DNA from 3 places in the Streptomyces sp. NPDC087440 genome. Region 2 is predicted to be linked to each of the others. Evidence: riboswitches for the same ligand, from Rfam matches in the RefSeq annotation. Region 2 holds a riboswitch; each other region holds the start of a gene.
What was found. Region 2 has a riboswitch for cyclic di-AMP ahead of ACIO3O_RS10615 (M23 family metallopeptidase). Riboswitches for the same ligand answer to the same signal wherever they lie in the genome.

Region 1 (7,277 bases), on a different contig from region 2:
GGTGCGACGCTCGGCAAGGACTGGATCTTCAAGAAGGTGTACTCGTCCATGGACCGGGTGCTGGTCCACTCGGCCAGCTTCGGGTCCAACGCGCAGGCCATGGCGGCCGGGCTCGCCGTGCTCTCCGTGATGGAGGACGAGCAGGTCGTGGCCAACGCGCGGCGCACGGGAGAGCTGCTGACGTCGCGGCTGGCGGCCCTGATCGGGAAGTACGAGCTGCTGCACGACGTGCGGGGGCGCGGCCTCATGATCGGCATCGAGTTCGGACGGCCGTCCTCGCTGAAACTGCGCAGCCGGTGGGCGATGCTCCAGGCGGCCCGCAAGGGACTCTTCGCGCAGATGGTCGTCGTACCGCTGCTCCAGAAGCACCGGATCCTCACCCAGGTGTCCGGCGACCACCTGGAAGTGATCAAGCTGATTCCGCCGCTGACCGTGGGGGAGAAGGAGGTCGACCGGTTCGTGGAGGCCTTCACCGCCGTGATGGACGACGCACACTCCGGCGGTGGCCTGATGTGGGACTTCGGCAGGACACTGGTGAAGCAGGCGGTCGCGAACCGCTGAGCCGTTTTTGCCTCTGGGGTAAGAAGTTTGCCCCAGAGGCAAGCAGTCTGGCTCAATGGACGGCATGACGCCACGCCTCGAAGAGGCGGCCGAAGGCCCCGTGGACCTGCCTTCCGTCGCCCCCCACCTGCGAGAACTCCGCCGCCGCAGCGGTTTCACGCTGGAGGCCGCGGCCCGCCGCGCCGGGCTCTCGCCCGCGCACCTCTCCCGGCTGGAGACCGGGCAGCGCCAGCCCTCGCTGCCGTTGCTGCTCGCGCTGGCCCGCATCTACGGTACGACCGTCTCCGAGGTCCTCGGCGAGACGGCCGCCGACCCGGACGCCGTCGTGCGGGCCGGCGAGATGACCGCCCGCGAGGCCGACGGCTGGACGTACCGCCAGGCCGGGAGCCACGGCCGGGCCATGCAGGCACTGCGGGTCCACGTCCCGCACGCCGCCCAGCAGGAGCTCGTACGGGTCCATCCCGGCGAGGAGTGGCTGTACGTGCTCAAAGGCCGCCTGCGTCTTGTCCTCGGGGAGCGTGTGCACACCCTGGACGAGGGCGACAGCGCCCACTTCGACTCGCTCACCCCGCACCGGATCACCGCGGTGACGCCGGACGGGGCGGAGCTGCTCTTCCTCCACACACTGATGCAGAGCACCGTCGCAGGGCTCTGCCTGCCCCAGGAGTCATGAGATGCCCGAGTTCGCCGCCGCCCAGCCGCAGGGACTCGCCCCGTCGCAGGGGGCCGCTTCGCCGCAGGGTTTCGTCAAGGCTCCCGGGCCCACCCCGGCGCACCAGCTCACCGAGGCGCAGACCGCCGCCATGGACGCCATCGCCCGCGCCGCGGAGGAGGCGGCCCGCGCCGCCCGGCCCGGCTCCGACCGGGGAGCCGAGTGGCAGGACGGTGCGGGCAAGGCAGGTCCGGACGGCTTCGTCGCGGACAAGGCGCCGCACGGGCTGGTGGTGCGGGTCTTTCTCTACATCGTGGTCGGGCACATCATCGCCGCGTTCATCTTCCTGCTCTTCACGATCGGCGACGCCTGACCGCAGGGGCTACTCGGTGAGCCGCTCGCGCAGCGCCTCACGGACCTCGGGGGTCAGCCGCAGGCCCTGCTCCAGGTAGGCGTCCGTGGTGCCCCAGATCTCCTCGATGGTGGCGAAGGCCGCGTCCAGGTACTCGACGCGGGCGTCGAAGAGCGGCGCGAGCAGGCTCATGACCTCGGCGTTCATGGCGTCCGGTGAGGTGCTGGTGCGGCGCACCCGGTAGCGGCGGTGCGGGTCGTTGGACTTCAGGTAGTCCGCCCGGACGGCGTCCGGCTCCACGCCCACGGCCAGCAGCGTCACCGCGATCGCCAGGCCCGCGCGGTCCTTGCCCGCCGCACAGTGCATCAGCGCCGGAACACTGTCCTCGGCCAGGGCGTGCAGCACCCGGCTGTGTTCGGCGGTGCGGTCCTTGATCATGCGGCGGTACGAGTTTGTCATGCGCGCGGCGGCCTTGCCGTCGTCGAGGATCTCGCGCAGCTGGTCGATGTCCCCGTCGCGCACCATCCGCCAGAACTCGGCGCCGTCCGCCGGGTCGCTCAGCGGGATGTTCACGTTCCGTACGCCCGTCAGCTCGACGTCCGGACCCTCCAGCTTCTGGTCCGCCGCATTGCGGAAGTCGAAGATCGTGTGCAGGGCGAGGGAGCCAAAGAACACTGTGTCGGCCTCGGTGGCGTGCGCCAGGTGACCGCTGCGGAAGAGCCGCCCGTACCGCGTCCGCCGCCCGTCGGCGGCGGGCAGCCCGCCCACGTCGCGGAAGTTCCGTACACCTGCGAGATCCGGCTCGGCCGACGGCGATGCCTGCTGCGTCACGAGTGCTCCTCAAGGTCGTTCGCCGGCGCGGGCACGCCGACGAGGGGCACTGGCCGACGATACGACAGAAGCGTCCCGAAATGGGGGCCTCGGGCAACCATCTGGGGCGTACAGGGGTGCGAGTGAGCAGAATCATAGAGAAGGCCGTGACTTCTGCTGCCGAAGCGTCAAACGGCAGGCCAGGGGCGGGAGATGACATCCGGGACGGCTGCGCGCCACCGGGAGAATCGTGGAGAAGACGTGTCCGGGAGAGGGAGAAGGCGGGAACGGCTTGTTCCGGCGGTCTGCACTCGCTTACGGTCACCGTCAATCCGGGTGGACCGCCGAATCCTGCCACCGCTCGGAGTCCGCATCCCATTTCTTCGTGTGGCAGGAGCGGGGGACCCAGGTAGTACGCCGGTACCGGAGGGCACCAGCCCGCCGGAGCGGCTCGGGGTGAAGCAGCGCTCCCAGGGGAGCGAGGCCGGGCATCTCCAGCCCGAACCCGACAGCTCACCTCGCAGGCGCCGGAGAGGAATCCGTCATGCCCGCAAAGGGTAAGCACCGCCGCCCGAAGTCCAGTTCCTCGCTCACCCGGGGCTTCGTCGCCGCCGGTACGGGCGGTGCGGCGCTGGCCCTTCCGCTCATCGGCGCCACGGGGGCGCACGCCGCCGAGAAGGGCGCGGCCCCGGTCGCGCTGCCGCAGGAGGCGCCCCAGGTGCAGCTGCCGCAGCAGCGCACGGCCGCGCCGCAGCAGGCGGCCCCCGCCGCTGTCCCCGCCGCTCCCTCCGCGCCGAAGACCGACACCCGTACGTACTCCGTGGTGTCCGGCGACAGCCTGTCGAAGATCGCGGCGGACCAGGACGTGCGCGGCGGCTGGCAGAAGGTCTACACCGACAACAAGAAGGTCGTCGGCGGGGACCCCTCGCTGATCTACCCCGGCATGAAGCTCACCCTCGGCGGCAAGGCCCCCGCCGCTGAGCAGAAGGCCTCCGCGCCGGTCCCGCAGCAGCAGCGGACCGAGCGTGTGGAGCGTACGGACAAGCGCGCCGAGCAGCGCACGGAGAACCGGGTCGAGCAGCGCTCCGAGAAGCGGACGGAGCGGCGCGCCGAACAGCGTTCCGAGCAGCGCACCGAGCGCAAGCAGCAGTCGCAGCGCTCCGGGTTCAGCGCCCCCGTCCCCTCCGGCGTCTCCACCCCCTACCGCGCCTCGGGCGGCAGCTGGTCCAGCGGTTACCACACCGGTGTCGACTTCCGGGCCTCCTCCGGCACCCCGGTCAAGGCCGTCGCTGCGGGCACCGTGGTCTCCGCCGGCTGGGGCGGCGCGTACGGCAACGAGGTCGTCATCCGGCACAACGACGGCCGCTACTCGCAGTACGCCCACCTCTCCGCACTGGGCGTCCGCTCCGGACAGAGCGTCTCGGGCGGCCAGCAGATCGGCTACTCGGGCTCCACCGGAAACTCCACCGGCCCGCACCTGCACTTCGAGATCCGCACCGGCCCCGGCTACGGCTCGGACATCGACCCGCTGGGCTACCTGCGCAGCAACGGCGTCCCGCTCTAGCCTTCCCGCTCGCGTACGGTCCTCTTCCGTACGGTCGTCCTCACGGTCGTCCTTCGTGCGGCCCGGCCATTCGGCGTACTCGCCCCCGCGCCCCTCCCGGTGCGGGGGCGAGACTCGTCCCAGGAGGCGCCACCTCTGTATTCCGGGTTGGGTGAATCTTGACCGGTGGCATATCTCACCCCCCGTCAACCCCTCCCTACGGTGGCGTAGGTCACTTGCGAAAGTGAAGGATGTATCGACGTGGCAGACGATTCGAGATCATTCAGCGCAGGCACCATCGGGTCGTACGCGGCGATCGGGGACAGCTTCACCGAAGGGGTCGGAGACCCTGGCCCCGGCGGCGCGTTCATCGGGTGGGCCGACCGGCTGGCCGTCCTTCTGGACGACCGGGTACCCGAGCACACCTTCCGATACGCAAACCTCGCCGTACGCGGCAAACTGCTCGACCAGATCGTGGCCGACCAGGTCCCTCGGGCCAAGGAGCTGGCTCCCGACCTGGTCAGTTTCTGTGCGGGCGGCAACGACATCATCCGGCCCGGCACCGACCCCGACGACGTCGCCGAGCGCTTCGAGAAGGCCGTCGCCGACCTCACCTCGGCGGTCGGCACGGTCATGGTGACCACGGGCTTCGACACCCGGGGCATCCCGGTGCTGCGCCATCTGCGCGGCAAGGTCGCCACGTACTCGGCGCACGTGCGGGCCATCGCCGACCGGTACGACTGCCCGGTGCTGGACCTGTGGTCGCTGAGGTCCGTGCAGGACCGGCGCGCCTGGGACTCCGACCGGCTGCACCTCTCTCCCGAGGGGCACACCCGGGTCGCGCTGCGGGCCGGTCAGGTCCTCGGCCTGGAGATCCCGGCCGACCCCGACCAGGCGTGGCCGCCGATGGCACCGCGCGGGCGCCTCGAAGCGCGCCGCGACAACATCGACTGGGCGCGCGAGCACCTGGTGCCGTGGATCGGGCGACGCCTGCGCGGCGAGAGCTCGGGCGACCACGTCGAGGCGAAGCGGCCGGACCTGCTTCCGCTCTGATCCCCGCTGCGGGGTGTGCGGCGGGGCAGCCCGGCCGCCCGCCTCACTCCGACACGGACGTGAACCGGCCCGCAGAGCCCCTGCCGCCCCACGGCGTGTTGCGCTGCGACAGGTCCACGCGCACGCCGTGCGCCGCGATCTCCGCCTGTATTCGCCGCTCCATCTCCGCGGAGAGGAAGTGGTGGTGCAGGTCCAGGCACCGGAGGTGGGTGAGCGGCTGCCCCTCCAGCAGGGCGGCCGCGCCCTCGTCGCCCAGCACGCCGTTGGACAGGTCCAGGGTGTGCAGTCCGGCGACGACGGGGGCGCCCGCGACCGCTTCGGCGATCTCGTTCTGGATCTCGCTGTTGCGCAGGCCCAGGTACGTCAGGCCCGGGAAGCGGGTGCCGTCCAACAGTGGTGCCAGGTCGGAGAGTTCGGCGTCGCCGCCGCAGCCCGATTCGCCGAGCCACAGGTCGAGGTGGGTGAGGGCCGGCAGGGTGCTGGCGGCGATGCCGTTCGCCACCGCCCTGGGCAGGCCGCCCGTCTCCATGGTCAGGCGGCGCAGCTTCTCGTGCGTGACCGGCGGGAACTCCAGCTCGGTGCCGCCGCGTACGCCCAGTTCGACGAGGTCCGGGAAGGCGGAGAGCAGGACCGTCACGTCGGACTGCTCGATGCCGCACATCTCCTCGTCCTCCGGCGTCATGTCGCCGATGAAGACCGCCTCCAGGGTCGTCAGACGGTCCGCCGCAGCCGTGATCAAGGACAGCACGGTGCTGCTGGACTCCGGCCCGAACTCCCCCCACCTGCCGATGACGAGTGCCCGCACCCGGCCGGGATCGACCGCGGCGAGGAACCGGTCGAAGGACTCCATCCAGTCCTCCTCGCCGTCCCACGATTCGACGTGCACACGCCAGGCCACGGTGTCGGCGTCGGGCAGCGCGGCGTCGTCGCCCGGCTCGGGGAAGGTCACGACCGGCAGACCGTGGAACTCCGAGAGGTGGTCAATGCTGTACATGTCCGCGAGCTCCTCACGCCGTACGGCCGACTGATGTGCGAAAAGGTTTACCAAGAGCCACTGACATCGCCGGTCGCCCGGGTTGTTTCCGCAGCTCAGCGGTGATTGTCAGACCCGACCCTTAGCTTTTTGAGGCAAGGCGGTCACAGCGGGTGGCGGCCTGGGAAGGGGAGAGCTGTGTACCGGCAAGGGGACGTTCTGATCGTGCCGCTGGAGGAGACGGCGGTGCCCTCGTACGCCGTGCGGGCACCCGGCGAACCCCGGGACGGCCGGGGCCGGTTGGTGCTGGCCCTCGGCGAGGTCACCGGTCACGCGCACGCGGTGCAGGGTCCCGGCCGACTGGTGCGCGAGGGCGGTCCGTTGGACCCGACGCTGCTCCATCTCCCGGACGGGGGACGGGTCGTGCACGAGGAGCACGCGGTCATACCCCTCCCGAAGGGCTGGTACCGGGTGGTGCGCCAGCGGGAGTACGTGCCGGGAGCGTTCCGTGTCGTCGCCGACTGAACCTGTCGGGCTGACGTGGGGCACGGACCACGGTGAACAGAGCGTTGGGCAACAGGGGACGGGGAGTTCGACCATGCAGGACGTGCGGGACACACAGGACATGTACGACATGCAGGAGCTGACGGCACGGGGCGCGCACGACTGGCGCGACGTGGCCGCCGCCACCGGAGCCGCCGACCGGGCCGCCGCGGAGGAGGGCGTACGGCTCGCCTACCGCTCGGCGGGCCTCGCCGAGCCCGCGCGGATCGTCTGGGCCGACTCGCCCAGGGCCGCCGTCGAGGCCGTCGACAAGCTCGCCGACGCGGGCCGGTCCGTGCGGCACGAGGTCCGCACCGCCCCCTGGGCCGAGGAACGGCGGCGGGCGCACGACGCGTTGGGCCCCGCCGGATGGGCCGGGCTGTGGTCCGCCACCGGGGCACGGCTCTGGGACCCGACCCGGGCGCTCGCCGACCGCATACGCGCCGGGGTCGTCGAGGCCCTGACCGTGCGCCCCGAGGACGCGGCGCACGTGCGGACGGTGCTGCTCGACGCCGTGCTCGGCCAGCACGACGCGGCCTGGCTCTCCGCCTTCGACGGCCGCGGCGAGCGGCTCGCGGGACTCGCCCGGGTCGCCCGCAACGCGGGCTGGTGGTGGCCGTACGAGAACGCCGTGGTGATCAGCGAGCGCCCGGTCGCCCTGCACCGCGACGAGGCCGGACGGCTGGACCGGGGCGACGGCCCCGCCCTGGCCTACCCCGACGGATTCGCCCTGTACGCCTGGCGCGGCATGCCGGTGCCCGCCGCGTTCCTGGACGAACTGGCCGGACTG
Region 2 (7,277 bases):
CGTACCACCACACCCCGATCGGCTCCATGGCCGACCTGGACGCGGCCACCCTCGAAGACGCCCGCGCCTTCTTCCGTACGTACTACGCACCCAACAACGCGGTGCTGTCGATCGTCGGCGACATCGACCCCGAGCAGACGCTCGCCTGGGTGGAGAAGTACTTCGGCTCCATCCCCGGCCACGACGGCAAGCAGCCGCCCCGCGACGGCTCGCTGCCCGACGTCATCGGCGGCGAACTGCGCGAGGTCGTCGAGGAGGAGGTCCCGGCGCGTGCGCTGATGGCCGCCTACCGGCTGCCCAGCGACGGCACCCGCGAGGCCGACGCCGCCGACCTGGCGCTCACCGTCCTCGGCGGCGGCGAGTCCTCCCGGCTGCACAACCGTCTCGTACGTCGCGACCAGACGGCCGTGGCGGCGGGCTTCGGCCTGCTGCGCCTGGCCGGTGCCCCCTCGCTGGGCTGGCTGGACGTCAAGACCTCGGGCGGCGTGGAGGTTGTGGCCATCGAGGCCGCCGTCGACGAGGAGCTCGCCCGGTTCGCCGCGGAGGGCCCCACGGCCGAGGAGATGGAGCGCGCCCAGGCCCAGCTGGAGCGCGAATGGCTGGACCGCCTCGGCACGGTCGCCGGCCGCGCCGACGAACTGTGCCGGTACGCCGTCCTGTTCGGCGACCCGCAGCTCGCGCTCACCGCGGTGAACCGCGTGCTGGAGGTCACCGCCGAAGAGGTCCGGGTCGTCGCCGAGGCCCGGCTGCGCCCGGACAACCGCGCGGTCCTGGTGTACGAACCGCTGGCCGCCTCCGACGACGTACAGGAAGGCGTGCAGGACGAAGACGAGCAGGAAGGGGCGGACAAGTGACGGAGACCGCAGCCACCACCGGCGAGAGCGCAGCCGTGACCAGCGAGATGCAGTTCCACCCGCAGCCGCAGCCGGGTCCCGCCACCCCGTGGGCCTTCCCGGCCCCCGAGCGCGGCGCCCTGCCCAACGGCCTGACCGTGCTGCGCTGCGACCGCCCCGGCCAGCAGCTGGTGGCCGTCGAGGTCTTCCTCGCCGCGCCCCTGGAGGCCGAGCCCCAGGGTCTCGACGGCGTCGCCACGATCATGTCGCGCGCCTTCACCGAGGGCACCGACAAGCACTCCGCCGAGGAGTTCGCCGCCGAGCTGGAGCGCTGCGGTGCCACCCTCGACGCGTTCGCCGACCACCCGGGCGTGCGGGTCTCCCTCGAAGTCCCGGTCTCCCGGCTGCCGAAGGCGCTCGGACTGCTCGCCGACGCTCTGCGCGCACCGGCGTTCGCCGACGGCGAGATCGAGCGTCTCGTCCGCAACCGGCTCGACGAGCTGCCGCACGAGGCGGCCAACCCGCAGCGGCGGGCCGCCAAGCAGCTCTCCCACGAGCTCTTCCCGGCCGACCTGCGCATGTCGCGCCCGCGCCAGGGCACCGAGGAGACGGTTCGGAACATCGACTCCGCGGCCGTGCGCGCCTTCTACGAGGCGCACGTCCGCCCGGCCACCGCCACCGCGGTCGTCGTCGGCGACCTCACCGGCATCGACCTGGACGCCGTCCTGGCCGACACCCTGGGCGCCTGGACGGGCAACACGGCGGCCCCGCGCCCCCTCGCGCCGATCACCGCCGACGACTCGGGCCGGGTGGTCGTCGTGGACCGGCCCGGCGCCGTCCAGACGCAGCTGTTGATCGGCCGCATCGGCGCCGACCGGCACGACCGCGTCTGGCCCGCCCAGGTGCTCGGCACGTACTGCCTCGGCGGCACCCTCACCTCCCGCCTGGACCGCGTCCTGCGCGAGGAGAAGGGCTACACCTACGGCGTGCGCGCCTTCGGCCAGGTGCTGCGCTCCGCCGAGGACGGCACGGGAGCGGCCATGCTGGCCATCAGCGGCTCCGTGGACACCGAGTCGACCGGGCCCGCCCTGGACGACCTCTGGAAGGTCCTGCGGACGCTCGCGGCCGAGGGCCTCACCGACGCCGAGCGCGACGTCGCCGTGCAGAACCTGGTCGGGGTCGCCCCGCTCAAGTACGAGACGGCTTCGGCCGTCGCGGGCACGCTGGCCGACCAGGTCGAGCAGCAGCTGCCGGACGACTTCCAGGCCCAGTTGTACGCACGGCTCGCCGCGACCGGCACCGTGGAGGCCACCGCCGCCGTGGTGAACGCCTTCCCGGTGGACAAGCTGGTCACGGTCCTGGTCGGCGACGCCTCGCGGATCGCCGATCCGGTGCGCGCGCTGAACATCGGCGAGGTCACGGTGGTCAGCTGACCGGTCTGCCGACCGGCTGGCTGACCGATCAAAGGTCATCCGCAGGAGCACCACAAAGCATGACAAGAAGGACCCCGACGACTTCCGAGTCGTCGGGGTCCTCCCTTATGTCCGAATTATTGCGGAGGTTGCCTGTCTGCCGTGTGGGCTCCTTCACAAAAACGGCCGTCTGTTTGGAGATTGAAAGTACGGCCGTTTAGCGTCGACCCGGCTGTCCGTCAGAGTGCGCCGCAACCGCGGCACCGGGCAGTCATCGCCGAGTCCCCGTCAGGCGCGAGCCTGGGGAGCCGGGGACCCATACGAAGTCCCTGGGGTGAATCGGACGCCATCGCCCTTCACGGGTGGGTGGAGTCCGTAGGAGACCTTCCTGCTCCGAACCCGTCAGCTAACCCGGTAGGCGAGAAGGAAGGAAAGGACACAGCCACTCCATGGCGTTCACCCGTGCCGCCGGGAAGCACCGGCGTCCCTCCGTGCTGTCGCGCAAGAGCGCCAACATCGCCGGAGTCGCCGCCCTCACCACGACCGGTGTCATCGGAACCCTGGCCCCGCAGGCCATCGCCGCCGAGCAGGACCTGGCCGCGGAGGACACCGGCACCATCCGCGCCGTCGCCCTGGACCACTCCGCCGCGACCGTGGCCCAGCGGATCGAGGAGCAGGCCCACGCGCAGCAGAAGGCGCTGGACGAGGCCGAGGCCGCCCGCAAGGCGGAGGCCGAGCGCAAGGCCGAGATCAAGCGCAAGGCCGAGGCCAGGGCCAAGAAGGAGCGCGAGGAGCGCGAGCGCGCCGCCCGCGAGGCCGAGCGCAAGCGCCTCAACACCTTCCGCCTGCCGGTGGCCGGTTCGTACGTCTCCACCAGCTACAAGTCCGGCGGCTCCCTGTGGTCCTCCGGCAGCCACTCCGGCGTCGACTTCCACGCCTCCTCCGGCTCCTCCGTCGTCGCCGTCGGTTCCGGCACGGTCGTCGAGGCCGGCTGGGGCGGCGCGTACGGCAACAACATCGTGATCAGGATGAACGACGGCTCGTACACCCAGTACGGCCACCTCTCCTCGATCGGCGTCTCGGTCGGCCAGTCCGTCGGCTCCGGCGACCAGATCGGCCTGTCCGGCTCGACCGGCAACTCCACCGGCCCGCACCTGCACTTCGAGGCCCGCACCTCGCCCGAGTACGGCTCGGACATCGACCCGGTCGCGTACCTGCGCGAGCACGGCGTCAGCGTCTGACCCGCACACCCCGCAGCGAGCGCCCCGCTTGAGGCCTTCGTGAAAATGCCCCGGCTCCCCGCGAGCCGGGGCATTTTTCGTGCCCGGAGGCCATCGGTCGCGGATTTCCTTCCGTAATTCCCCGCCACTGCAATACAGTTGACGGAAACAATTCGGCGGGCGGACGGAGATCCGGGCATGCGTATTCCCGCGCATTCGGTGTGTACGGCGATCCGCGACGACATCGTCTCCGGCGTCCTGCCACGCGGCAGCCGCCTCACGGAGGAGGTGCTGGCCCGCCGGTACGGCGTCTCGCGCGTCCCTGTCCGCGAGGCGCTGCGCACGCTCCAGGCCGAGGGCTTCGTCGTCACCCGGCGGCACGCGGGCGCCTGTGTGGCCGAGCCGAGCGCACAGGAGGCCGCCGACCTGCTGGAGATGCGGGCGCTGCTGGAGCCACTGGGTGCGGCACGGGCGGCCGCCCGGCGCACCGACGCCCACCTCAAGGTGCTCCGGGGCCTGGTCAGGCTGGGGCAGGAGCGGGTCAGGCGGCCCGAGACCGCGGATCTGGGGGCGCTCGGCGGCTGGTTCCAGGAGACGCTCGCCCAGGCGTCCGGCAGCCCCGGGCTGATCGCCCTGCTCACCCAGCTCAAGCATAAGATCGCCTGGATATACGTCGTCGAGCGTCCGGAGCGGCCCGTGGAGCTCTGGGCCGAACGGGGGGCGATCGTGGACGCGGTGGCCCGCCGCGACGCCGAACGGGCGAGGGCGCTGACCGCGCGGCACGCGGAGCGGGCGGTGGCCGCGCACCGCATGAGGATTCCGCAACATGCCGTCAACGTTGCAGGCGGCCGGAATTAACATGCGGGCCCTATAAAGGGGAGCACGGCAATTCACGTACTCCTGGAATTCCCCGGCAACGGCAGAAGCCGCAGCCCCCGAATTCGGGATGCCGCGGCTTCTGCGCGAAGAATTCGCCCGTACGGGCGCGACCTTCGGAGGTCTTCAGCAGACCTCAAGCGGACCTCACGGGGGCCGCAGGGGTTCAGACGGTCTCGGGGAGCTCGTCCAGGCCCTCGGCGACCAGCTTCGCGAGACGGTCCAGGGCGGCGTCCGCGCCCTCGGCCTCGGACGCCAGCACGATCTCCTCGCCGCCCTGCGCGCCCAGGCCCAGCAGCGCCAGCATCGACGCGGCGTTGACCGGGTTGCCGCCCGCCTTGGCGATGGTGACGGGGACGCCGGTGGCCGTGACGGCGCGGACGAAGATGGAGGCGGGGCGGGCGTGCAGGCCCTCGGCCCAGCCGACGGTGACGCGGCGCTCAACCATGGTGTTGCCCTTCATGTGCTTATTGGTTGTCTAGACCAGTCTCTCACGTGGTGCGGGCTGCTCTGCCCGGCGAAAGTCCCGAACAGGACGGGCCGGACAGGACCAGACTGCCCCGCTCTCCGGGTGCCCGCGAGTCGTAGGCTGCACCCATGGCCAAGGCTGCGGACGATGCGGATCAGGTGAACGGTGCGCGCCGGCACGCGCACTCCGACCAGGCGGAGCGCTCGCACCCCCACCGGCCGGAGCACGCGTACCCCGACCACTGGGAGGCCGACGTCGTGCTCCGCGACGGCGGCACGGCGCGCATCCGGCCCATCACCACGGACGACGCCGACCGGCTGGTCAGCTTCTACGAGCAGGTCTCGGACGAGTCGAAGTACTACCGCTTCTTCGCGCCCTACCCCCGGCTGTCCGCCAAGGACGTCCACCGATTCACCCACCACGACTACGTCGACCGGGTGGGCCTGGCCGTCACCGTCGGCGGAGAGTTCATCGCCACGGTCCGGTACGACCGCATCAACGCCCAGGGCCTGCCCGCCTCCGGCCCCGACGCCGACCAGGCCGAGGTCGCCTTCCTGGTCCAGGACGCCCACCAGGGCCGGGGCGTCGCCTCCGCCGTCCTCGAACACATCGGGGCGGTCGCCCGCGAGCGCGGCATCCGGCGCTTCGTCGCCGAGGTGCTCCCCGCCAACTCCAAGATGATCAAGGTCTTCACGGACGCGGGCTACCAGCAGAAGCGTTCCTTCGAGGACGGCGTCGTCCGCCTCGAATTCGACCTGGAGCCCACCGACCGCTCGCTCGCCGTGCAGCGCGCCCGCGAGCACCGCGCCGAGGCCCGCTCCGTGCAGCGGCTCCTCGCGCCCGGCTCCGTCGTGGTCGTCGGCGCGGGCCGCTCCCCGCAGTCCGTGGGGCGCACGGTCCTGCGCAACCTCCTCGGAGCGGGCTTCACGGGTCGTACGTACGCGGTCAACGCGGCCCTGGACGCGGGCGTGAGCGAACTCGAAGGCGTCCCGGCGTACCGCTCCGTCGCGGAGATCGGCGTCCCGGTGGACCTCGCGGTCGTCGTCGTCCCGGCGGACAAGGTCCTCGACGTCGTCGCCGACTGCGGCGCGAGCGGGGTGCAGGGGCTGGTCGTGCTGGCCGCCGGGTACGCCGAGAGCGGGGCCGAAGGGCGGGAGCGGCAGCGGGAGTTGGTGCGCCGGGCCCGTTCGTACGGGATGCGGATCATCGGGCCCAACGCCTTCGGCATCATCAACACCTCGGAGTCCGTACGCCTCAACGCCTCCCTGGCGCCCCGCTCGCCGGACCGGGGGCGGATCGGCCTGTTCGCCCAGTCCGGTGCGATCGGCATCGCGCTGCTGTCCGGGCTGCACCGGCGCGGCGCGGGCGTCTCCGCCTTCATCTCCGCGGGCAACCGCGCCGACGTCTCCGGCAACGACTTCCTCCAGTACTGTCACGAGGACCCGGACACCGACGCGGTCCTCCTCTACCTCGAATCCATCGGCAACCCCCGCAAGTTCACCCGCCTGGCCCGCCGCACCGCCGCCTCGAAGCCGGTCGTGGTCGTCAAGGGGGCGCGCCACAGCGGGAGTACGCCGCCCGGGCACGCGGTACCGGTGGCGCGCATTCCGGATGCCACGGTCTCGGCGCTCTTCCGCCAGGCGGGGGTCGTCCGCGTGGACACCGTCACCGAACTCGTCGACGCGGGGCTCATGCTGACCGGCCAGCCCCTCCCGCGCGGTCCGCGCACCGCCATCCTCGGCAACTCCGAGTCCCTCGGCCTCCTCACGTACGACGCCTGCCTGGCGGAAGGGCTGCGTCCGCTCCCGCCGCGCGACCTGACCACGGCCGCCACCCCGGCCGACTTCCGCCGGGCCCTGGCCGGCGCCCTGGCCGACTCGGCCTGCGACGCGGTGATCGTCACGGCCATCCCCTGGGTGGGGGAGTCCGGAACCACGGAGTCCGGCGACGGCGAGGTCCTGGCCGCGGCCCTGCGCGAGGCGGCCTCGACGGCCCCGGCGAAGCCGGTCGCGGTGGTCCACGTGGAGATGGGCGAACTCGCGGAGGCCCTGGCGGCGGCGACGAGCACGGCACCGGGCAGGACGGACTCGGGTACGGGTTCAGCCGGTGCCGCTGCGGCGGGGTCGTCGGGTGCGGGCTCAGCCGGTGCCGTTGCGGCGGGGGCGTCGGGCGTGGGCTTGGGGGCACCGGGTGCGGGCTCCGCCACCCCGCCCGCCACAGGTGCCGGTCCTGCCACCCCGGCGCCCGGCGCAACGCCTCCGCCCCCGCCGCCCGGCTCCGGCGGAGCCTCCGCCCCGAGCCCCGCCACGCCCGCCGGGCAAGCCGGTCCGGAAGCGGGTCCGGACGCCGGTCCGGGGGCCGGTCCGGGAGCCGCCCTGCCCCCCGATTGGACCCCCGCCCCCCGCCGCATCCCCGCCTACCCCGCCGCCGAACGGGCCGTGCGGGCGCTGGCCGAAGCCGTTCGGTA
Region 3 (7,277 bases), on a different contig from region 2:
CACTGCCGACCACAGCGGCCAGTACGACAGCACCCAGTGGGACACCGGCTCGCACCAGGACCTCACCGCCGGGTACGACGCGTACGGCGCACATACCCCGCAACAGGGCCATGACACCACCGGTACGTGGAGCAACCTCGCGGACATTCCGGCGCAGGGCGGCCCCGTCTCGTACGACACGCAGAGTTACCAGGCCGACGCCATGGCGACCGGCCAGTGGGACGCCACCGCGTGGAGCGAGGCGAACCAGACGCACCAGGTCCACCCGGGCGCCTTCGAGACCGGCCAGTTCGACGCGACGCAGTTCCAGACCGGGCAGTTCGGGACGGGCCAGTTCGACACCGGCCAGTTCGACACCGGCCACCCGGACGCCCCGCAGTTCGCCTACTCCGCCGACTCCTCCTCCGGGCACCAGTGGCAGCCGTACGATCCCAGCCTGGAGACCGGCGCCTTCGACGCCACCGCCTGGAACACCGGCCACGACGCTCACGACACCCAGGACGCCCCCGACACCCCCGGCCCCCTCACCGGTGAAACGGACGTCCACACCACCGAGTTCCCGGTGATCTCCCCCCGCGCCCACGACGAGGCCGACTCCGGCCCGGGCCCCGAGCCGGAACCCGCGGCGGCCGGCCCTCGCGCCGCCCGCCGAGCCCCCGCGAACCGCGGCCGCCGCCGCACCCCCGCCAAGCGCTCCGCCCTCTTCACCGTCGCCGTGCCCTCCGCCTGTGTCATGGGCGTCGCAGGAATCGCCGCCGCTTCCGTCAGCGGGGTCGCGGGCGCCGACGAGGCGAAGAAGCCGACGGCCATGACCGTCGCCGACCCGGCGACCGTGAAGCCCGTCGCCGTCAACAACAAACTCGACACCATGGCCGCCGGACTGAGCGCCGACGCCCGCGACTTCGGCGACCGCGCCAGCCGTACGCAGGAGCGCATCGACCTCAAGGAACGCCAGGACGCCGAGAAGAAGCGCAAGGCCGAGGAGGCCGCCCGCAAGGAGGCCGCCCGCCCCAAGTACGTCCTGCCGGTGAAGCAGCACGGTCTGAGCGCGTACTACGGCCAGGCGGGCGTCAACTGGGCGGCCGTGCACACCGGCATCGACTTCCCCGTCGACCTCGGCACCCCGGTGATGGCGGCGACCGACGGCACGGTCAGCTACCAGTTCAACAGCGCCTACGGAAACATGATGAAGGTCGTTTCGCCGAAGGGCGTGGAGACCTGGTACTGCCACCTCTCCCGCACCAAGATGCGCTCCGGCACCGTCAAGGCGGGCGACGTCATCGGCTACGCGGGCGACTCCGGCAACTCCACGGGCGCCCACCTGCACTTCGAGGTGCGCCCCGGCGGCGGCTCGGCCGTCGACCCGCTGGCCTGGCTCCGCAGCCACGACCTCGACCCGACGTAGCGACGTCAGCAAACACGCGCCTGTACGCCGCAGGGGCCGCACCGGAGATCCGGTGCGGCCCCTGCGGCGTACAGCGACGTACTACAGCTTCTCGACCGGCGCGTACCGCAGCAGCAGCTTCTTCGGGCGCTCGTCGCCGAAGTCGATGGTGGCCTGCGCGTCCGAGCCGGAGCCGGTCACCGTCATCACCGTGCCGAGGCCGAACTGGTCGTGCGTGACCCGGTCGCCGACCGCGAGGGTGATCACCGGCTTGTCCGAGGCCCGGCCGGTGGCGAAGCCCGAAGGCCCCTTGCGGGAGCGGGAGTTGGCGAGCGACGACGACAGCGAGGCCGCCACCGAGCCCACCCCGCCCCGGGAACCGGAGACCGGGCCCGCCGGGATCTGCGCACCGGTGCGCTTCCACTCCAGGTGGGTGTCCGGGATCTCCTCCAGGAAGCGGGAGGCCGGGTTGTACGAGGGCTGGCCCCAGGCGCTGCGCAGGGTGGAGCGGGTGAGGTAGAGCCGTTCGCGGGCGCGGGTGATGCCGACGTAGGCGAGGCGGCGCTCCTCCTCCAGCTCCTTGGTGTTGCCCAGCGAGCGCATGTGCGGGAAGACGCCGTCCTCCATGCCGGTGAGGAAGACGACCGGGAATTCGAGGCCCTTGGCGGTGTGCAGCGTCATCAGCGTGATGACGCCGGAACCGTCTTCGTCCTCGTCGGGGATCTGGTCGGAGTCGGCGACCAGGGCGACCTTCTCCAGGAAGTCGGAGAGGGTGCCCGGGGTGTCCTCGTCGCCGTTCTCCTGCTCGAACTCCAGGGCGACGGCGGCGAGTTCCTGGAGGTTCTCGATGCGGGTCTCGTCCTGCGGGTCGGTGGACGCCTGGAGCTCGGCGAGGTAGCCCGTGCGCTCCATGACCGCTTCGAGGACGACGGCCGGTCCGGCTCCCGATTCCACGATCGTACGGAGCTCCTCCATCAGCGTGTTGAACCGCTTGACGGCGTTGGACGAGCGGGCGGCCATGCCGTACGCCTCGTCGACGCGGCGCAGGGCCTGCGGGAAGCTGATCCGCTCGCGCAGGGAGAGCGCGTCGATCATGGCCTCGGCACGCTCGCCGATGCCGCGCTTGGGCACGTTGAGGATGCGGCGCAGCGGGACGGTGTCCTCGGGGTTGGACAGGACGCGCAGGTAGGCCAGGATGTCCCGGACCTCCTTGCGCTCGTAGAAGCGGACGCCGCCGACGACCTTGTAGGGCAGGCCGACCCGGATGAAGATCTCTTCGAAGACGCGGGACTGGGCGTTGGTGCGGTAGAAGACGGCGACGTCTCCGGCCTTGGCGTCGCCCGCGTCGGTGAGGCGGTCGATCTCCTCGGCGATGAACTGGGCCTCGTCGTGCTCGGTGTCCGCGACGTATCCGGTGATGAGCGAGCCCGCGCCGGCGTCGGTCCAGAGGTTCTTCGCGCGGCGGTTCTCGTTGCGCTCGATGACCGCGTTGGCGGCGGTGAGGATCGTCTGAGTGGAGCGGTAGTTCTGCTCCAGCAGGATCGTCGTGGCGTCCGGGTAGTCCTCCTCGAACTGGAGGATGTTGCGGATCGTCGCGCCGCGGAAGGCGTAGATCGACTGGTCGGCGTCACCGACGACGCACAGCTCGCCGGGTGCGAGGCCGGGGCCCGAGGGGCCGACCAGCTCGCGGACCAGGGTGTACTGGGCGTGGTTGGTGTCCTGGTACTCGTCGACCATGACGTGGCGGAAACGCATCCGGTAGTGCTCGGCGACGTCCGGGAACGCCTGGAGCAGGTGCACCGTCGTCATGATGATGTCGTCGAAGTCCAGCGCGTTCGCCTCGCGCAGGCGGGACTGGTACATCGCGTACGCCTGGGCGAGGGTCTTCTCGAAGCCGTCGGCGGCCTGGCCCGCGAAGGTCTCTTCGTCTATCAGCTCGTTCTTGAGATTGGAGACCTTGGCGCTGAAGGACTTCGGCGGGAACTTCTTCGGGTCGAGGTCCAGGTCGCGGCAGACCAGGGCCATCAGGCGCTTGGAGTCGGCGGCGTCGTAGATCGAGAAGGAGCTGGTGAAGCCCAGTTTCTTGGACTCGCGGCGCAGGATGCGCACGCACGCGCTGTGGAACGTGGACACCCACATGGCGCCCGCGCGCGGGCCGACCAGGGCCTCCACGCGCTCCTTCATCTCGGCGGCGGCCTTGTTGGTGAAGGTGATCGCGAGGATCTGGCCGGGGTGCACACCGCGCGCGGAGAGCAGGTGCGCGATGCGGTGGGTGAGCACCCGGGTCTTGCCGGAACCGGCTCCGGCCACGATGAGCAGCGGCGACCCGGCGTGCACGACGGCGGCGCGCTGGTTGTCGTTCAGCCCGTCGAGGAGGGCCGCCGGGTCCAGGACCGGGCGGGGGGCGCCGTCCCGGTAGTAGGCGTCCCGGGGCGGCGGCGGGCCGTCGAACTTCCCCTCGAACAGGTCGTGCGGAACCTCCTCCGGAGGGGGACCTTCGTCGGTGTCCTCCGGGGGCGGCGGGGCCGAGTCGTCCTTGTTCTGGAGGTCGGCCAGGAAGCTGTCGTCAAAGAGGCTGCTCATCGCCTACCGAGTCTAGGCGGCCCCACTGACAGCCCGGTCCGGATTCCGCCAGAACCCTCCGCGACCACCATCCGTGGCCTTCCGCTCACACCCTCACGAAGGCCACGAAGGTCACGAAAATGTATCGGGCATATCGAACATCAGGCTTCCCACCCGTCACAGCCATTCGTTACGGTGCTGCGCGAGCGGCCCGTACCCCCCTCGGCGAACCGCGCCGGAACGGTCGTCGCACGCCGAATCCGGCCCGCCCGCACGGCGGTTCGGAACCGGGGACCCACACACACCACCGGGGTGAATCGGCCCGTACCCCCACACCCGAGGGCCGTAGGGCACGCCTTCCTTTCCGTGAGCCCGAACCCGACAGCTAACCCGGTAGGCGGTCCACGGAAGGAATTGCCCGCTGTGTCCTCGCACCGCAAGCCTGCGCCCACGCACCGCAAACCACGGCCCGGTATCGCCGCGTCGATGCGTTCCTCGGCGCCCGGCGTCGGCGTCACCACCGCCGCCTTGGTGACCGTCGGCATCGTCGCCCAGCCCGCGCAGGCCTCCCCGGCCGCGCCGAAGCCCTCCGTCGAGGAGGTGCAGCAGAAGGTGGAGGCCCTGTACCGGCAGGCCGGGGCGGCGACCCAGGAGTACAACGCGGCCAAGGAGGCCACCCGCAAGCAGAAGCAGCGGCTCGACGGGGTGCTGGACGACGTCGCCCGGCGCACCGACCGGCTGAACCAGGCCCGGCGCACGCTCGGCTCGCTCGCCGCGTCCCAGTACCGGAGCGGGTCGGTGGGCTCGGCCTCCGCGCTGTTCCTCTCGGACGACCCCGCGTCGTACTTCGCGTCCCGGCGGGTGATGGCCCGGGCCAACGAGCGGCAGCAGAAGCTGGTCGACGACTACAGCACCCAGCAGGAGGCCGCCGCGAGGAAGCGGGGCGAGGCGACCCGCGGCCTGGAACGGCTGACCACGGCGCAGGCGGCGCTGCGGCAGTCCAAGGAGGACGTGCAGGACAAGCTGGGCCAGGCGCGCGGGCTGCTGTCGCGGCTGAGCACGCAGGAGAAGGCGCGGCTGGAGCAGCTGGAGCGCGAGCGGAAGGCGGAGGCCCGGCGCAGGGCGGACGAGCTGGCGCGGCGGCAGGCGGCGGAGGCGGCCAAGGAGCGGGAGCGGCAGAAGGAGCAGCCGCAGCCCGCCGAAGGCTCCGGACAGGGCTCGGGTGCCGACAGTGGCTCGGGCTCGGGTTCCGACAGTGGCTCGGGCTCCGGCTCCGGCTCCGGGAGCTCGTACTCCACGAAGGCCGGGAAGGTGCTGGCCTTCGCGCGGGCCCAGCTCGGCAAGCCGTACGTCTGGGGCGCGACCGGCCCCTCCTCGTACGACTGCTCGGGGCTCACCCAGGCCGCCTGGAAGGCCGCCGGGGTGGACCTGCCGCGTACCACCTGGGACCAGGTGAAGGTCGGCGAGCGGGTCGCGACGAAGGACCTCAAGCCGGGTGACCTGGTGTTCTTCTACGACGACATCAGCCACGTCGGCATCTACAAGGGCGACGGGATGATGATCCACGCGCCGAAGCCGAACGCGCAGGTGCGCGAGGAGTCGATCTTCTACATGCCGATCCACGGGAGCGTGCGGCCCGTCTGAGTGCCCGGCGGCGTCAGTTCCACAGGACGGCGATGAAGATGTTGACGACCGTCAGCCCGCCGACCGCGCCGAACAGTGCCTTCTCCACCTTCTCCTCGTCGCGCTTGACGTAGACGAGGCCCAGGATCACCACGAGGATCGCCAGCTTGATGCCGATCTTGAGGTTGTTGACGTTGTGGTCCTGGGCCTGGTGGATGCCGACCAGGGCGACCCCGGTGATCAGCATCGTCAGCGCGCCGTGCAGCATCGCGGGGCTGAAGCGGGCGGTGCCCGCGCCCATCGCCTTCATCTGGGTCAGGAACCCGCCGAGGAGGGAGGCGATGCCGATGATGTGCAGGCCGACGAAGATGTTGAGGAGTACGTCCATGGCCGGAGCCTAGCCAGCCGTTAGCACGCCTCATGCGGCAGGGCGGGCCACTGTGCCCCATCGGTCACAGAGGGAACGGAAGCAGTGGTTCCGCCTCGTTCGCCGTGATCGATCTCGACCAATGTCTGAGCACTTGCGGGCATTAGCGGTCGTTCGAAGGCTGCCCCGTGACGGGCAGGTTTAGCGTCCCTCCCCAGATGGCCGACTCCCCCACCCCCACCGGCCGTACCCGTGGAAGGACGTGAACGCCCTCGTGGCAGCGCACCGGAAGCCCAAGCAGCGCTCACTCGGCGGCAGTACCGCCCGCACCACCGCGGTCACCCTCGCACTGGCGGGAGCCGCGGGCAGCACCGCCCTGGAGGGCACCGCGCACGCGGAGCCGACGCTCACCCCGGCCCAGATCAAGTCGAAGGTCGACAAGCTCTACCACGACGCCGAGACCGCCACCGAGACGTACAACGGCGTGAAGGAGAAGTCCGTACGGACCAAGAGGTCCCTGGACCAGCTCCGCGACGAGGCGGCCCGCCGCACCGAGCAGCTCAACGTCGAGCGCAGGTCGCTCGGCTCGATGGCCGCGGCCCAGTACCGCTCCGGCGGCATCGAGCCCGCCCTGCAGGTCGCCCTCACCTCGGACCCCGACCAGTACCTGGAGCGGGCCGCCGTCGCCGGGCGGGCCGGGGAGCTCCAGGCCGCCAAGGTCCGGGGCGCGCAGCGGCAGCTCGCGCAGATCGCCCGGCTGCGGGGCGCCGCCGGGCAGCGCTTCGGCCAGCTCGCCCAGGAGGAGGCCGAGCTGAAGAAGCAGAAGGAGAAGATCCAGGGGAACATCTCCGAGGCCGAGGAGCTGCTCTCCCGGCTGACCGGCGAGGACCGGGCCCGGTACGCCGCCCAGGACGGGCACGGGGGCGAAGGCGAACGCGCCGACCGGGCCTCGGCGGGCCGGGAGCTGCCGCGCGGCTCGGTCGGCGCACCCAACGCCCGGGCCGCGCAGGCCGTGTCCTTCGCCTACTCCGCGCTCGGCAAGCCCTACGTCTGGGGCGCCACGGGCCCCTCCTCCTTCGACTGCTCGGGACTGACCCAGGCTGCCTGGCGCTCGGCCGGGGTGTCGCTGCCCCGGACCACGTACACCCAGATCAACGCGGGGCAGCGGGTCTCGCGTTCCCAACTCGCGCCGGGGGACCTGCTGTTCTTCTACTCGGGGATCTCGCACGTCGGGCTGTACATCGGCGACGGCAAGATGATCCACGCCCCGCGCCCCGGCGCCCCCGTGCGGATCGCGCCGATCGACCAGATGCCGATGGTGGGGGCGACACGGCCGGTGTG

Region 1: another riboswitch for cyclic di-AMP. It lies ahead of ACIO3O_RS26870 (peptidoglycan DD-metalloendopeptidase family protein); the one in region 2 lies ahead of ACIO3O_RS10615 (M23 family metallopeptidase).
Region 3: another riboswitch for cyclic di-AMP. It lies ahead of ACIO3O_RS05500 (NlpC/P60 family protein); the one in region 2 lies ahead of ACIO3O_RS10615 (M23 family metallopeptidase).

The regions. Positions count from the first base shown of each region.
Region 1 covers NZ_JBIUXN010000015.1:16,446-23,722, reverse strand. The annotation lists gene ACIO3O_RS26890 (aspartate aminotransferase family protein) at 1-561, shown strand, start outside; gene ACIO3O_RS26885 (helix-turn-helix domain-containing protein) at 626-1,234, shown strand; gene ACIO3O_RS26880 (DUF6126 family protein) at 1,236-1,586, shown strand; gene ACIO3O_RS26875 (tyrosine-protein phosphatase) at 1,596-2,396, opposite strand; cyclic di-AMP (ydaO/yuaA leader) riboswitch at 2,708-2,915, shown strand; gene ACIO3O_RS26870 (peptidoglycan DD-metalloendopeptidase family protein) at 2,920-3,939, shown strand; gene ACIO3O_RS26865 (SGNH/GDSL hydrolase family protein) at 4,180-4,971, shown strand; gene ACIO3O_RS26860 (STM4015 family protein) at 5,015-5,965, opposite strand; gene ACIO3O_RS26855 (hypothetical protein) at 6,143-6,469, shown strand; gene ACIO3O_RS26850 (DUF6745 domain-containing protein) at 6,579-7,277, shown strand, end outside.
Region 2 covers NZ_JBIUXN010000003.1:549,556-556,832, reverse strand. The annotation lists gene ACIO3O_RS10625 (M16 family metallopeptidase) at 1-854, shown strand, start outside; gene ACIO3O_RS10620 (M16 family metallopeptidase) at 902-2,266, shown strand; cyclic di-AMP (ydaO/yuaA leader) riboswitch at 2,511-2,681, shown strand; gene ACIO3O_RS10615 (M23 family metallopeptidase) at 2,695-3,486, shown strand; gene ACIO3O_RS10610 (GntR family transcriptional regulator) at 3,664-4,323, shown strand; gene ACIO3O_RS10605 (HPr family phosphocarrier protein) at 4,508-4,789, opposite strand; gene ACIO3O_RS10600 (GNAT family N-acetyltransferase) at 4,939-7,277, shown strand, end outside.
Region 3 covers NZ_JBIUXN010000002.1:173,407-180,683, reverse strand. The annotation lists gene ACIO3O_RS05510 (M23 family metallopeptidase) at 1-1,405, shown strand, start outside; gene pcrA (DNA helicase PcrA) at 1,487-3,967, opposite strand; cyclic di-AMP (ydaO/yuaA leader) riboswitch at 4,189-4,362, shown strand; gene ACIO3O_RS05500 (NlpC/P60 family protein) at 4,361-5,590, shown strand; gene ACIO3O_RS05495 (hypothetical protein) at 5,604-5,957, opposite strand; gene ACIO3O_RS05490 (NlpC/P60 family protein) at 6,211-7,277, shown strand, end outside.